DNA from 2 places in the Paenibacillus sp. FSL H7-0442 genome. Region 1 is predicted to be linked to the other one. Evidence: predicted binding sites of a transcription regulator. Region 1 holds the regulator's gene; the other holds the start of a gene.
What was found. Region 1 encodes CtsR, which represses protease genes until heat stress. Its sites were predicted from a motif close to ATGGTCAATAAAGGTCAAACA; they were not measured.

Region 1 (5,939 bases):
ACCTTTTCACCGTGTTTTATACACAAAAAGGGTGCCTTCGCAATAGCTTTCCAGCCTGCGAGACACCCTTTTCTACTGTTTATTTAGTAAACTGCTTTAGGACTTGGCAGATACATTATCCTTTTTGGTTACAGTCAATGTACCGTTCTCCTCATCAATGAAGAGAGAGTCACCTTTAGTAATGTTGCCAGTCAACAATTCCTCGGACAGGCGATCTTCGATATGCTTCTGGATTGCACGACGCAATGGACGCGCACCATACGCTGGATCAAAGCCTTCCTTCGCAAGGAATTTTTTAGCGTTGTCTGTCAACTCGAAGTCAACCTCATACTCATTCAGGCGTTTACGCAGCTCCTCAGACATGAGTGACACAATTTCAGCAATATGTTTTTCTTCGAGAGAATGGAAAACGATAATTTCATCAATCCGGTTCAAGAACTCAGGACGGAAGCTTTTCTTCAGCTCATCCATCACTTTGCCCTTCATATTATCGTAATCCGCTCCAGCGTCCACTACAGCTGTAAAGCCAAGCGTGGAGTTACGTTTAATCGCCTGTGCACCAACATTTGATGTTAGGATGATGAGTGTATTACGGAAATCAACGACACGACCTTTGGAATCTGTCAGACGACCGTCTTCCAGTACTTGCAGAAGAATATTGAATACTTCTGGGTGTGCTTTTTCAATTTCATCCAGCAATACAACAGAGTATGGCTTACGACGTACCTTCTCGGTCAGTTGACCGCCTTCCTCATATCCAACGTACCCTGGAGGCGCTCCTACCAGACGAGACGTGGAGTGTTTCTCCATATATTCGGACATATCAATACGGATGACCGCATTTTCATCTCCAAACATGGATTCAGCCAAGGCGCGTGCCAACTCTGTTTTACCCACCCCAGTTGGACCGAGGAAAATAAAGGACCCAATTGGACGCTTCGGATCTTTCAGTCCGGCACGTGCCCGGCGAATCGCCCGGCTTACTGCCTTAACTGCTTCGTCCTGTCCAATTACCCGCTCATGCAGCAACTCTTCCATATTCAACAAGCGGTGTGTTTCTTCCTCTTTCAGCTTGCTGACTGGAACACCTGTCCAGATTGCAACGACTTGAGCGATATCCTCTGGTGTAACTTCAGAATCTGTACGACCCTGTTGTTCTTTCCATTGGTTTTTGGTCACGTCTAGCTCTTCACGGATTTTTTGCTCTGTATCACGCAGGGCTGCCGCTTTTTCAAACTCCTGACTTTGTACCGCTGAATCCTTTTCCTTCCGGATATCTTCCAGACGGTTTTCCAGCTGTTTCAGGTTTGGCGGTACAGTGTAAGAATTCAGCCTTACTTTGGAGCCCGCTTCATCAATAAGATCAATAGCCTTATCTGGAAGGAAGCGGTCGGTGATATAACGATCTGACAATTTTACGGCCGCTTCAATAGCTTCATCTGTGATCTTTACACGGTGATGCGCTTCGTAACGGTCACGCAGACCATACAAGATTTGAATCGCCTCTTCTGGAGAAGGTTGATCCACTGTAATGGGTTGAAAGCGACGCTCCAAAGCAGCATCTTTCTCAATATATTTGCGGTATTCATCCAGCGTGGTCGCACCGATGCATTGCAGCTCGCCACGTGCCAGAGCAGGTTTCAGGATGTTGGACGCATCAATTGCGCCTTCCGCTCCACCAGCACCAATCAGCGTATGCAGCTCGTCAATGAACAACACGATATTACCCGCTTGACGAATCTCGTCCATAATCTTTTTCAAACGATCCTCGAATTCGCCACGATACTTGGTGCCTGCTACCACAGAGCCCATATCCAGTGTCATTACGCGCTTGTCGCGCAACGTTTCGGGAATCTCATTCGCTATGATTTTTTGAGCCAATCCTTCGGCAATCGCCGTTTTACCTACCCCAGGCTCACCAATCAGAACCGGATTGTTCTTTGTACGGCGGCTGAGCACCTGAATTACGCGTTCAATTTCCTTGCTACGCCCAATAACAGGGTCCAGGTTGTTTTCCTTCGCAGATGCCGTCAGATCGCGTGCCAGACTGTCCAGGGTTGGCGTGCTGACATTAGCTGGAGCACCGTGATGGCTGGAAACAGCCTCGCTGCTGCCGAGCAATTGAAGCACTTGCTGACGCGCTTTGTTCAGACTGATGCCCAGGTTATTCAGTACCCGTGCTGCTACGCCTTCGCCTTCACGAATAAGACCCAGCAAAATATGTTCTGTACCTACATAGGTATGGCCCAGTTTGCGGGCTTCATCCATAGACAGTTCGATGACTTTTTTGGCACGTGGAGTATAGGCAATGTTCGTCGGTTGCTCTTGACCGCGTCCAATCAACGTTTCCACTTCATCCTGGATTTTTTCCAGTCCCAGGCCCAAACCGATTAAGGCTTTCGCTGCTATTCCTTCACCTTCACGAATGAGGCCTAGCAAAATGTGCTCTGTACCAATGTTGTTGTGTCCCAATCGAACTGCTTCTTCCTGAGCCAAAGCAAGCACTTTCTGTGCACGTTCCGTAAATCTTCCAAACATCATATATCCTGCACCTCCACAGTGTGTATTTCAGATCATTTTATATATTAAAGGGTTGTGCCTAATTTTTGCCGGATCAGCTTCGCCCGGTACATATCGCGCTCTTCGGTATTCATTTTATCCCCAAAGCTTTTTTGCAGGAACCCGGGTTGTGTCATCACATTCAGCTCATTCATCGCTGCGGTGGAAGGACGCTCCAAAATTCCCAAATCTACGCCAAGACGTACATCAGACAGCCGCTGTGCAGCCTCCTTGGAATCCAATACTGCTGCATACGACAAAATACCGAATGAACGCATCACCCGATCTGTAATTCGCAGCATAGATTCATTCATTAGCCTTTCTCTGGCAGAACGCTCGTGCTCAATAATTTGTAGCACCACGCCATGTAGATTCTCAATAATCTCCGCTTCGGTTTGTCCCAGTGTAATCTGATTAGACACCTGAAACAAATTTCCGACCGCTTCGCTGCCTTCACCGTAAATGCCGCGAACTGTAAGACCTACCTGTGAAACAGCAGACAATATACGATTGATTTGATGAGTCATGACTAATGCGGGCAAATGCATCATCACCGAAGCTCTCATACCTGTGCCGACATTCGTTGGACAACTGGTTAGAAAACCTCTCCGATCATCAAATGCATAATCAACATGCGCTTCAAATGCATCATCAATAACCATAGCGCGTTCCCAAGCTTCTCTAACCTGACATCCCGGATATAAGCACTGGATACGCAGATGATCCTCTTCGTTTATCATAACACTAACCGATTCATCATCGCTAATTAAGACAGCACCGTTACGAGATTCGTTCGCCAAATTAGGACTAATCAAATGCTTCTCAACCAGCACCTGCTTGTCGATCTCATCCAACTCGGATATTTTCAACGTATGAAAAGTACCAAAACCGCCTAAATCATCATACTGAAGGATATCCGTCAAGCGCTGAAGTGCTTCTTCCGACTGCTGATTGGTAGCAAGCATGGGAAAAGGCAGATGCTGCAAGTTACGCGCAATTCTTACCCGGCTGCTAATGACAATCTCCGAATCCGCAGCATCACCACGCATCCAGTCACTTAGCGGCTTCTCCGTAAACCGAATATTGGGCATTACGCATCCCTCCTACTCTTCACAAACTTTACTCTTCAGTCATTTCTTTTTCAAGCTCTCTGATTTGATCCCTAAGCTCAGCAGCTGATTCAAACTCTTCCTGTACAATATGCTGTTGCATCTCTTTTTTCAAATCGTCAATTTGCCGTTTAACCTTCAGTCGGCCACCAGTGCGAACCGGAACTTTACCAACATGATTCGTACTGCCATGCACACGCTTGAACAGAGGGTCCAGACGATTATCAAAATATTGATAGCACGACGGGCATCCGAAACGTCCCAGCTTACTAAACTGTGCATAGGTCATGCCACAATCCTTGCATTGCAGGTTCTGCGGACCACTGTGGCCTGGAGACTGGCTCTTTGTACTGGAGTCAAAATCCAACATCCCCGACAGCAAGCTATGAATTGAAAAGCCGTTAGGTGTTCCAGGGATCATCTCCCCTTTTTCCTTCGCACACGTCTCACAAATATGAAACTCCGTCTTTTCGCCATTCACAATTTTGGTGAAATGCAAAGTTGCCGGCCGCATATTACATTCTTGGCACAGCATAAAAGCACCTCCTTCAATGTCAGGATTTAATACCCACCTTACATCCAAACATTAGTCTCTATTCACACACTATTTGGTCGCCAGCAACGAGATCAGCATAGCCTTAAGCAATCTTGCTCGCAGTTGATCACGATAGGGAAGCTTCAGTAATAATGTATCTCTCGATAAAGCAGCCTTCATTAGATTAGCTTCCCTTTTGCTTAAAAAATGGGCTTCCTCTAACTGATAAATCAGTCCTTCTGCTGCTGATTGGCTAATTTCCTCCCCGATGCTCTGATGAAGATGTGTATGGATGGCATGCTGTGCAGGGAGCTGAATTCGCTGAATACGAATGTAGCCCCCACCACCGCGTTTACTTTCCACCACATAGCCTTTTTCCAGCGTAAACCGGGTGCTAATTACATAATTAATTTGCGACGGAACGCAGGAAAAGCGGTCAGCCAGATCATTGCGCTGAATCTCCACCAAACCTTGGGGACTTTCCAGCAATATACTCTTCAAATATTGTTCAATAATATCGGAAACATTGCGCATTTCATCATCCTCCACTAACGGAAACGCAAGTATTCAAGTACATTTCACGCTCCACAGAGTCCGCCGTATATTGAACTTAACCAAACGGTAAAGTCACGAATCTAAGCTGTATTTAGGCTATTGCCTGTTCTACATCCATTGAAATGTACCGTCTTGTCTCTAGTGTGGCCTTTATTTGCGATTAATCATACACTTCTCTTATGTTCATAAGAGTCAGCTCCTAACTATACGCAAATCATTTCAATTCTCGTTTGCTTCTTTACTATCGAAATTACTTCATACGGCCAATCCATCAGCATAATACTTCTACAGAATCACACTAGGTTTGATTGACTTTGACTTTCTTTGACTATATTCACATTATAGCACATTATTCATTTTTGCCAAGGGGTCAATACCATTTTTCGCAATCTAATTATGTTTTATACAATACCATAAAAAAACTCTTCCCATTACAGAAAGAGTTTTGAAAATAATGATAACCACACAAGTTATATTCTCTGAAAGATGAGCTTAAAAGATCTAAATAGGCCTTTATCAGAAAAAATCCAATAAAAACGTTTGATTTACTGGTATTACGCGTTTTAGGGCAGACACATACTCACTGCTACCTTCAATACGCCCCCATTTACACAGATCATCAACCTGCTGGTAGCCAAGCATCAGAGTCGTCAGTGACTGAATCCCAAGTTTCAAGTCAACTACTATGGCATTTTTAGATGAAATGCTTTTGTTCACTCTCTCCAGACACCCTTGCCCTTTCGTCGTAATCGTTAATCTCCATACTCCTTCATTCCATGGAGCATACCGATCAGTCAGATTTAAGGTTAAACTTGTTTCCTCTCCAATCTGCTCAAAAGGGAATCTTTCTACAAAAGCAGCTGCATCCACAATACGCCCCATAAAATAAGGCACAGTTTCCTGTTGAATTCGAGGATCATCAAGTAAAAATGGCAAATTGTCATCTGCTGGAACGTAAATAAATTTACCTTGGGTTATCATTGAGTCATGATTTGCAAAATAAGTCCATAAAGCCCGACGAGCCGTCTCATTTTCATATACCAACTCATCACAATTCAACTGTTTATCTTCAATTTTGTATAGTGCATATCCTTGCGGATCGCCTGTTTCTGAGTAATATACCGCAGTTCGATAGTTCTCACTTAAAATCCGCTCTTGCCACCATTCCTTATCTCGTACCA
Region 2 (5,939 bases), 930 kb from region 1:
AACTTTAACTTCTTTACCGTTTACTTTGAAGAAGCCATCATGTACTTCTACTTGTCCTTGGAAATTACCTTGTGTTGTATCATATTTCAACAAATGTGCCAACATTTTGGAATCTGTCAAGTCATTGATTGCTACTACTTCAATACCTTCCACGTTTTGAATCCGACGGAAAGCAAGGCGTCCAATACGTCCGAAACCATTAATACCAACTTTAACTGTCATGAGTGAGTTCCTCCCAAAGTTCGTTTAGTTTAGTTTTATATATTCAAGACAGACCCGAAAGCCTGTCAAGACAACACGATTCATAAATCCTATATTAATCATTTAAATAACGACTTACAATCTCAACAGCAGCGCCTTCGTCGGTGACTAGAATGTCTTCTTGCCCGAAACGCAGTACCGCATGAATAGCGGCCGCCTTGTTCTTGCCTCCAGCTACACCTAGAACCGTATCGGTACGCCTAATGTCCTCCAATCGGAGTCCAAGCGTCAGCATTCTGTGAACAACGACGCCATCTTCGTTAAAATAATAACCAAACGATTCGGCTACCGCCCCTTCACTGCTGATCTGGGCAAAGGTTTCGGGATCAAGTTTACGTCTATGTGCCATCGCTATGGCGTTGCCTATCCCGTGAATGATGATACGACTCTCGCGAATCAGGCTCAATATATCCTGAATGTTCGTATCTTCAAGCAAGGAGTTGTAAGCATGATTGCTGAGCAAATCCGGTACATGGAGCAGACGGTATTGAGCGCCGACCTTGCGAGCCATTGTGGAAGCAATTGTGTTGGCCTGCATTTCCATGCTTTCTCCCAAACCCCCGCGTGCCGGTACAAACCACCCACCCTTAAGGGGGCCATTAGAAGGCAATGCCAGTTGTTCCGCCACGTCTGCAATCGTCGTGCCACCTGTTACAGCGACCACATCCTCGTCGTCCATAACACTTAGCAACGCTTTTGCTCCAGCGCGCCCCAGCTCCTGCTTTGTTAACGGAGAAACATCCGAATCCCCTGGAACGACAACCACCTTCCTCAAACCATAGGCTTGACGAATCTGGTCCTCCAATTGGGACAGGCCGAACAAGTTGTTCGCAATCGGCTCCAGCTGTTCCAGCAGATCCAGTCCTGCTTTGCTCACCTTCATGCCTACACTCTCAATCTCAATTAGCCCCTGAGCTTTAAGAAGATCGGTTTCGGCGCGCAACACGCGCTCGGTCATGTTCAGTGAAGCTGCCAGTGTTCTGCGTCCAACAACATCGGACAGCATAATCTGATGCAGGATCGTGTACCTTTTTTTCAAAACATCCATGAGGTCGGGCAGAAGCTGCTTCTGTATTTCTAATATCTTTCGCATGCTTTCCACTCCCGCACACTTCTAAGTTCTGTCTCTAATGCTCTATCTCTAACTGGTCTTAAAACGTCCCGGGATAACTTTTTAAGTCCCACGTATATCTTAACCAATATTTGCTCCATATGCAAGTCTATCTGAACCTATATTTCTCAACCATTTGTCTGAATATGCGCATTTAATAAAAGCTTGCAATTCACTGCTGTATATCATATAATCATCTTTGTTTCCAATTAGCTGTTTAATTAGTTAGTTGTTTGCATTGAATCAACTATGCGCCCGTGGTCCAACGGATATGACGTAGGCCTCCGGAGCCTGAGATCGAGGTTCGATTCCTCGCGGGCGCGCCATTTTAAATGAACGCTTAAATGCTTCTATATAATGTTTTAACCAATAAGAGCGCTGAGGGCTCTTTTTTTTAATCATTAGTTTGACTTTCTTTGACTTTTTGTTTGAAATTGTTTATCATGTGGTTAATACGGTAACAGTTTATAAATAAGGGACGTGTACTCGGCATGTCCACCAAATCCACTAACGATATTTAAGGGAGGTTTTTTGACGTGAGCTATGTTCCTATGGTAGTAGAACAAAGTAACCGCGGCGAACGCGCCTATGACATTTATTCCAGACTGTTAAAGGATCGCATTATTTTGTTAGGCTCGGACGTCAATGACGTTGTAGCCAACTCTATAATTGCGCAAATGCTGTTTTTGGCTGCCGAAGATCCTGAAAAAGATATTCACTTGTATATTAACAGTCCTGGCGGTTCCATTACAGCTGGTATGGCCATTTTCGATACGATGCAATACATTAAACCTGATGTATCTACGATTTGTGTAGGTATGGCGGCTTCCATGGGCGCGTTCTTGCTGAATGCAGGCGCCAAAGGTAAACGTTTCGCTTTGCCAAACAGTGAAATTATGATTCACCAACCTCTGGGTGGTGCACAAGGCCAGGCAACGGATATCGAAATCCGCGCACGCCGCATTCTGAAAATGCGTGATAAACTGAACCGCATTCTCGCAGATCGCACAGGCCAACCACTGGAACGTATTGAAAAAGATACAGACCGTGACTACTTCATGTCTGCTGATGATGCCAAAGAATACGGTATTATTGATAAAGTGCTAACTAGCTCCTCTCCAGAAGGTGTATAAGAGAAAAAATTTGCCTCTCGATAGCTGGTAAATGAAAAAGCTGCTCCGGATGTTATTATCCGGTAGGCAGCTTTTTTGCTTTATTGTTTTTTAGAGTATAGACAGTCCAACTTACTCATTTCTACTATTAAATCTGTCCCGCAAAAGGCTTTCCGCCTTGAGGCAGCAGTTGACCGAACGAGTAGGTAAACTCCGGAATTCCATACGCGTATGGCGCATAATCATACAAATCAAACACGATTGTTACTCCACTGTTCGTCACATAAAAATTCTGATCTGCCGCCAACTCTTTAAATTTACCGAATCCTTCACCAGCCTGAAGCGCATCGATTTTTTTCTTCAAATCAGCATTGAGGAACTTTTTGTAATTTGGATTCGCCTTCAATACGTCAGACAACTGCAGCAGTTTACCATCAGCGAGCGAGAACGTATATCCTTTACGTACCGTCATTCCATGTGCGCCACCCATATACGAGTAATCCTGCATAATCACACTTAGAATACCGTCCTTGTTATAGGCAATTGCAAAATCATTTTCGAAATCATATGGTCTTTCTGTTGTAGCCTCTCCCTCAGCCACCATCTTTTTGCCTGCTGCCAATATACCCTCTGCATGCTTTTTAAGCACATGGTTAATGGCCTGCTCTGCCTCAGGATTCAGCTGGCTGCCGCTGATTTGCGGATACTTAACTTTGTAAGATACCTTCGCATTACTCGAAGCTGGAAGTGTTTGAGACGCAATTGTGATCGGGTTTAGCTGACTTTTACTTAGCGTTACTGTCTTCTGAGCTGCGTTCCATTGAGCATCTATGCCTAGATAGTCTTTCAACAGACTCATAGGAATGTATAGCTTCCCAGCGATCTGTTTGGCATCCATACTACGTGTATTGATTCCATTGACGTTGACGTAGGCATCCGAGGAAGAAGCCATAATGTAAAGTTTATTGTACCCGCTACCTACGGTATAGGTCGTTGCTTTCGCATCATAGCTTACTGGAATCCCCAAGCTGTCACGCAGTGCGGCCACCGGAATCATTGTACTCCCGTTCACTTGAACACCTTTAGCGGGCAACGTTTTACCATTCCATTGGATAGTGATTCCTGGTTGCTGTGTTGCCGCTTGCTGCTGTTTAATCGATGCTGCCTGGATATATGAAACGGGAACAGCTGCAACTCCTGCTAAAATCCCTGCTGCCAGCAGTGCTGAACCCCATTTTTTCGTATGCTTATTCATATTAAGTATTCCTCCTGTTATTATTTCTGTATTGTCTATGTGTAAATAATCACTTTACTTATTATATCTATACCCCATTGTATGTAGTTTACAATCTGTACACTCCCCGATTTCAATCTGTACACCTAATAACCCTTAGCTATGACAGACTCATTACAAAAAGGTTTCGGTATACAAAAAAAGCCAGCAAGCCAGCCTGCGCATGATGCAGGCCGCTTGTGGCTTCGTTTGATGATCTAATATTAGTTCATTTCGTATTGAGCCGACACCTGAACTTTCACTGTTACTTGCCCCGATTGTATGTCTGTCCCGCTACCTGCTAAATCCATGAGCGATTTTGACATGGCATTTTCACGTTGTGTAAAGACTTGTGCTTCTCCGCCATCTACCGTCACATTCACAAGAGCACCTAATCCGCGTTTGGCCGCTTTAGCTACAGCACTGGCTTTAGATTGTGCGCTTCCCAATGCTTTAGTAATGGCTTCTTCCTCATAAGTCGAAGGATCTTCCACCGAAAAACGAACATTATCTACGTTATTGGCTCCGGACTTGGTCGCCTCATCCAACAACTGACCTATTTTATCCAAATCGCGGTATTTAACGGAAAGTGTATGGTTGGCAGTGTAGCCTTTGAGCTTCTGCCCTTCTTTTTCGTTATAGGTGTAGTTAGGCTGTACATAAAACTGGCTGGTCTGAATGTCATCTCCGCTGATGCTCCACTTTTCTTTCAGCAGTTGTGTAACCTTGTTCAATTTTGTAGCATTAGCTTTTTGAGCAGCGGCTGCCGTATTCCCTTCCGATTGTACACCGATAGAGAGATAAGCAATATTGGGCTTTGCCAATACTTCCCCGCTTCCAATCACATTAATTACACCGTTTACCGTCGAAGCTGTTGATCCAGCATAAGCACGCTCTGCCCCTGTCCATAATCCTCCTGCTACTCCCCCTGCTATTAATGCACCTGTGAGAACTGCTGTGGCTACTGTTTTTGTCCAAAGTCTCATTGAATTCAGCCTCTTTCTAGTAAATGTTTGTACCTTCCAGACGGAAAAGACGGAAAAAGGTTGCAGCCAAGCGTACAAATTTCCGAAACAGAGCATGACCACGAGGATTTTCATTATTTATAGTTTGAACTTAATACGGCCTCTATATCCAATAAATCCACAATAAAACAGTTAGCTGAGGAGTGTTCGAAGGATTTTTTTCTGGATATAAAAAAAGCCCCAAAGGGGCTTTTCACTAAGATCATACACTATATTACAAGCAATTCTTTGTTTATTGATTTTCCAGCTCTACCTTACTAACCAGACTTACTAAAGCGTTTACAGCCTGTTCGGCATCCGCACCTTCAGCACTAATATTGATTTCAGTACCTGTGCTGATGGCAAGACTCATAATACCCATGATGCTCTTGGCATTAACCTTTTTGTCATCTTTTTCCACAAAAATCTCAGATGAATATTTATTCGCTTCCTGTACGAACAACGCAGCAGGTCTGGCGTGCAGTCCTGTTTTCAAACGTACGACTACCGGATGTTTTGACATGTCAGCTTACCCCCTCATCAAATAAATCTGGACACTACTTACTCCATTTTATTTATCACATTATAACATTAACCCGGGACAGACACTAGAAAAAAAACTAAAAAAACCGGGGCTAAAAGCCCCACCGACATTCTTTTTACGGAATCAGGCCATTTTCGCCCCTGATTTTGTCAGCCATCTCATCAATTTTGCGAAGCCGATGATTTACACCCGATTTACTCACGACCCCTTTGAGCATTTCCCCGACTTCTTTCAAATTCAAATCGGGATGAGCGAGCCGAACTTCTGCCACTTCACGCAGTTTATCCGGCAAGGTCTCCAAGCCAACTTCTCTCTCCAGCAACTTAATATTCTCAATTTGCCGGACAGCAGCTCCAATTGTCTTGTTCAAATTAGCCGTTTCACAATTGACAATACGATTCACGGAATTGCGCATATCGCGCATAATGCGTACATCTTCAAATTTGAACAAGGCTTGATGCGCCCCAATGATGCTAAGCAGCTCAATGATCTTCTCGCCTTCCTTGATGTAGAGAATAAAACCCTTTTTTCGCTCAATACAGCGAGCATTTAGATGAAACTCATTCGCAAGATCAACGAGTGCCTGACAATGCTCCTCATACATCGAAGAAATTTCAAGGTGGTAAGATGATCC

Region 2: the regulator CtsR is predicted to act here: its motif matches at 1,776-1,796, upstream of clpP (ATP-dependent Clp endopeptidase proteolytic subunit ClpP).

What each region holds. Positions count from the first base shown of each region.
Region 1 covers NZ_CP151963.1:5,043,289-5,049,227, forward strand. Annotated here, with positions in the region: gene clpC (ATP-dependent protease ATP-binding subunit ClpC) at 97-2,541, opposite strand; gene MHH57_RS22395 (protein arginine kinase) at 2,586-3,650, opposite strand; gene MHH57_RS22400 (UvrB/UvrC motif-containing protein) at 3,679-4,203, opposite strand; gene MHH57_RS22405 (CtsR family transcriptional regulator) at 4,273-4,737, opposite strand; gene MHH57_RS22410 (GNAT family N-acetyltransferase) at 5,275-5,939, opposite strand, start outside.
Region 2 covers NZ_CP151963.1:209,412-215,350, reverse strand. Annotated here, with positions in the region: gene gap (type I glyceraldehyde-3-phosphate dehydrogenase) at 1-222, opposite strand, end outside; gene MHH57_RS00955 (sugar-binding domain-containing protein) at 317-1,354, opposite strand; tRNA gene MHH57_RS00950 (tRNA-Arg) at 1,624-1,698, shown strand; gene clpP (ATP-dependent Clp endopeptidase proteolytic subunit ClpP) at 1,909-2,505, shown strand; gene MHH57_RS00940 (DUF4163 domain-containing protein) at 2,633-3,739, opposite strand; gene MHH57_RS00935 (SIMPL domain-containing protein) at 3,982-4,743, opposite strand; gene MHH57_RS00930 (HPr family phosphocarrier protein) at 5,015-5,284, opposite strand; gene whiA (DNA-binding protein WhiA) at 5,421-5,939, opposite strand, start outside.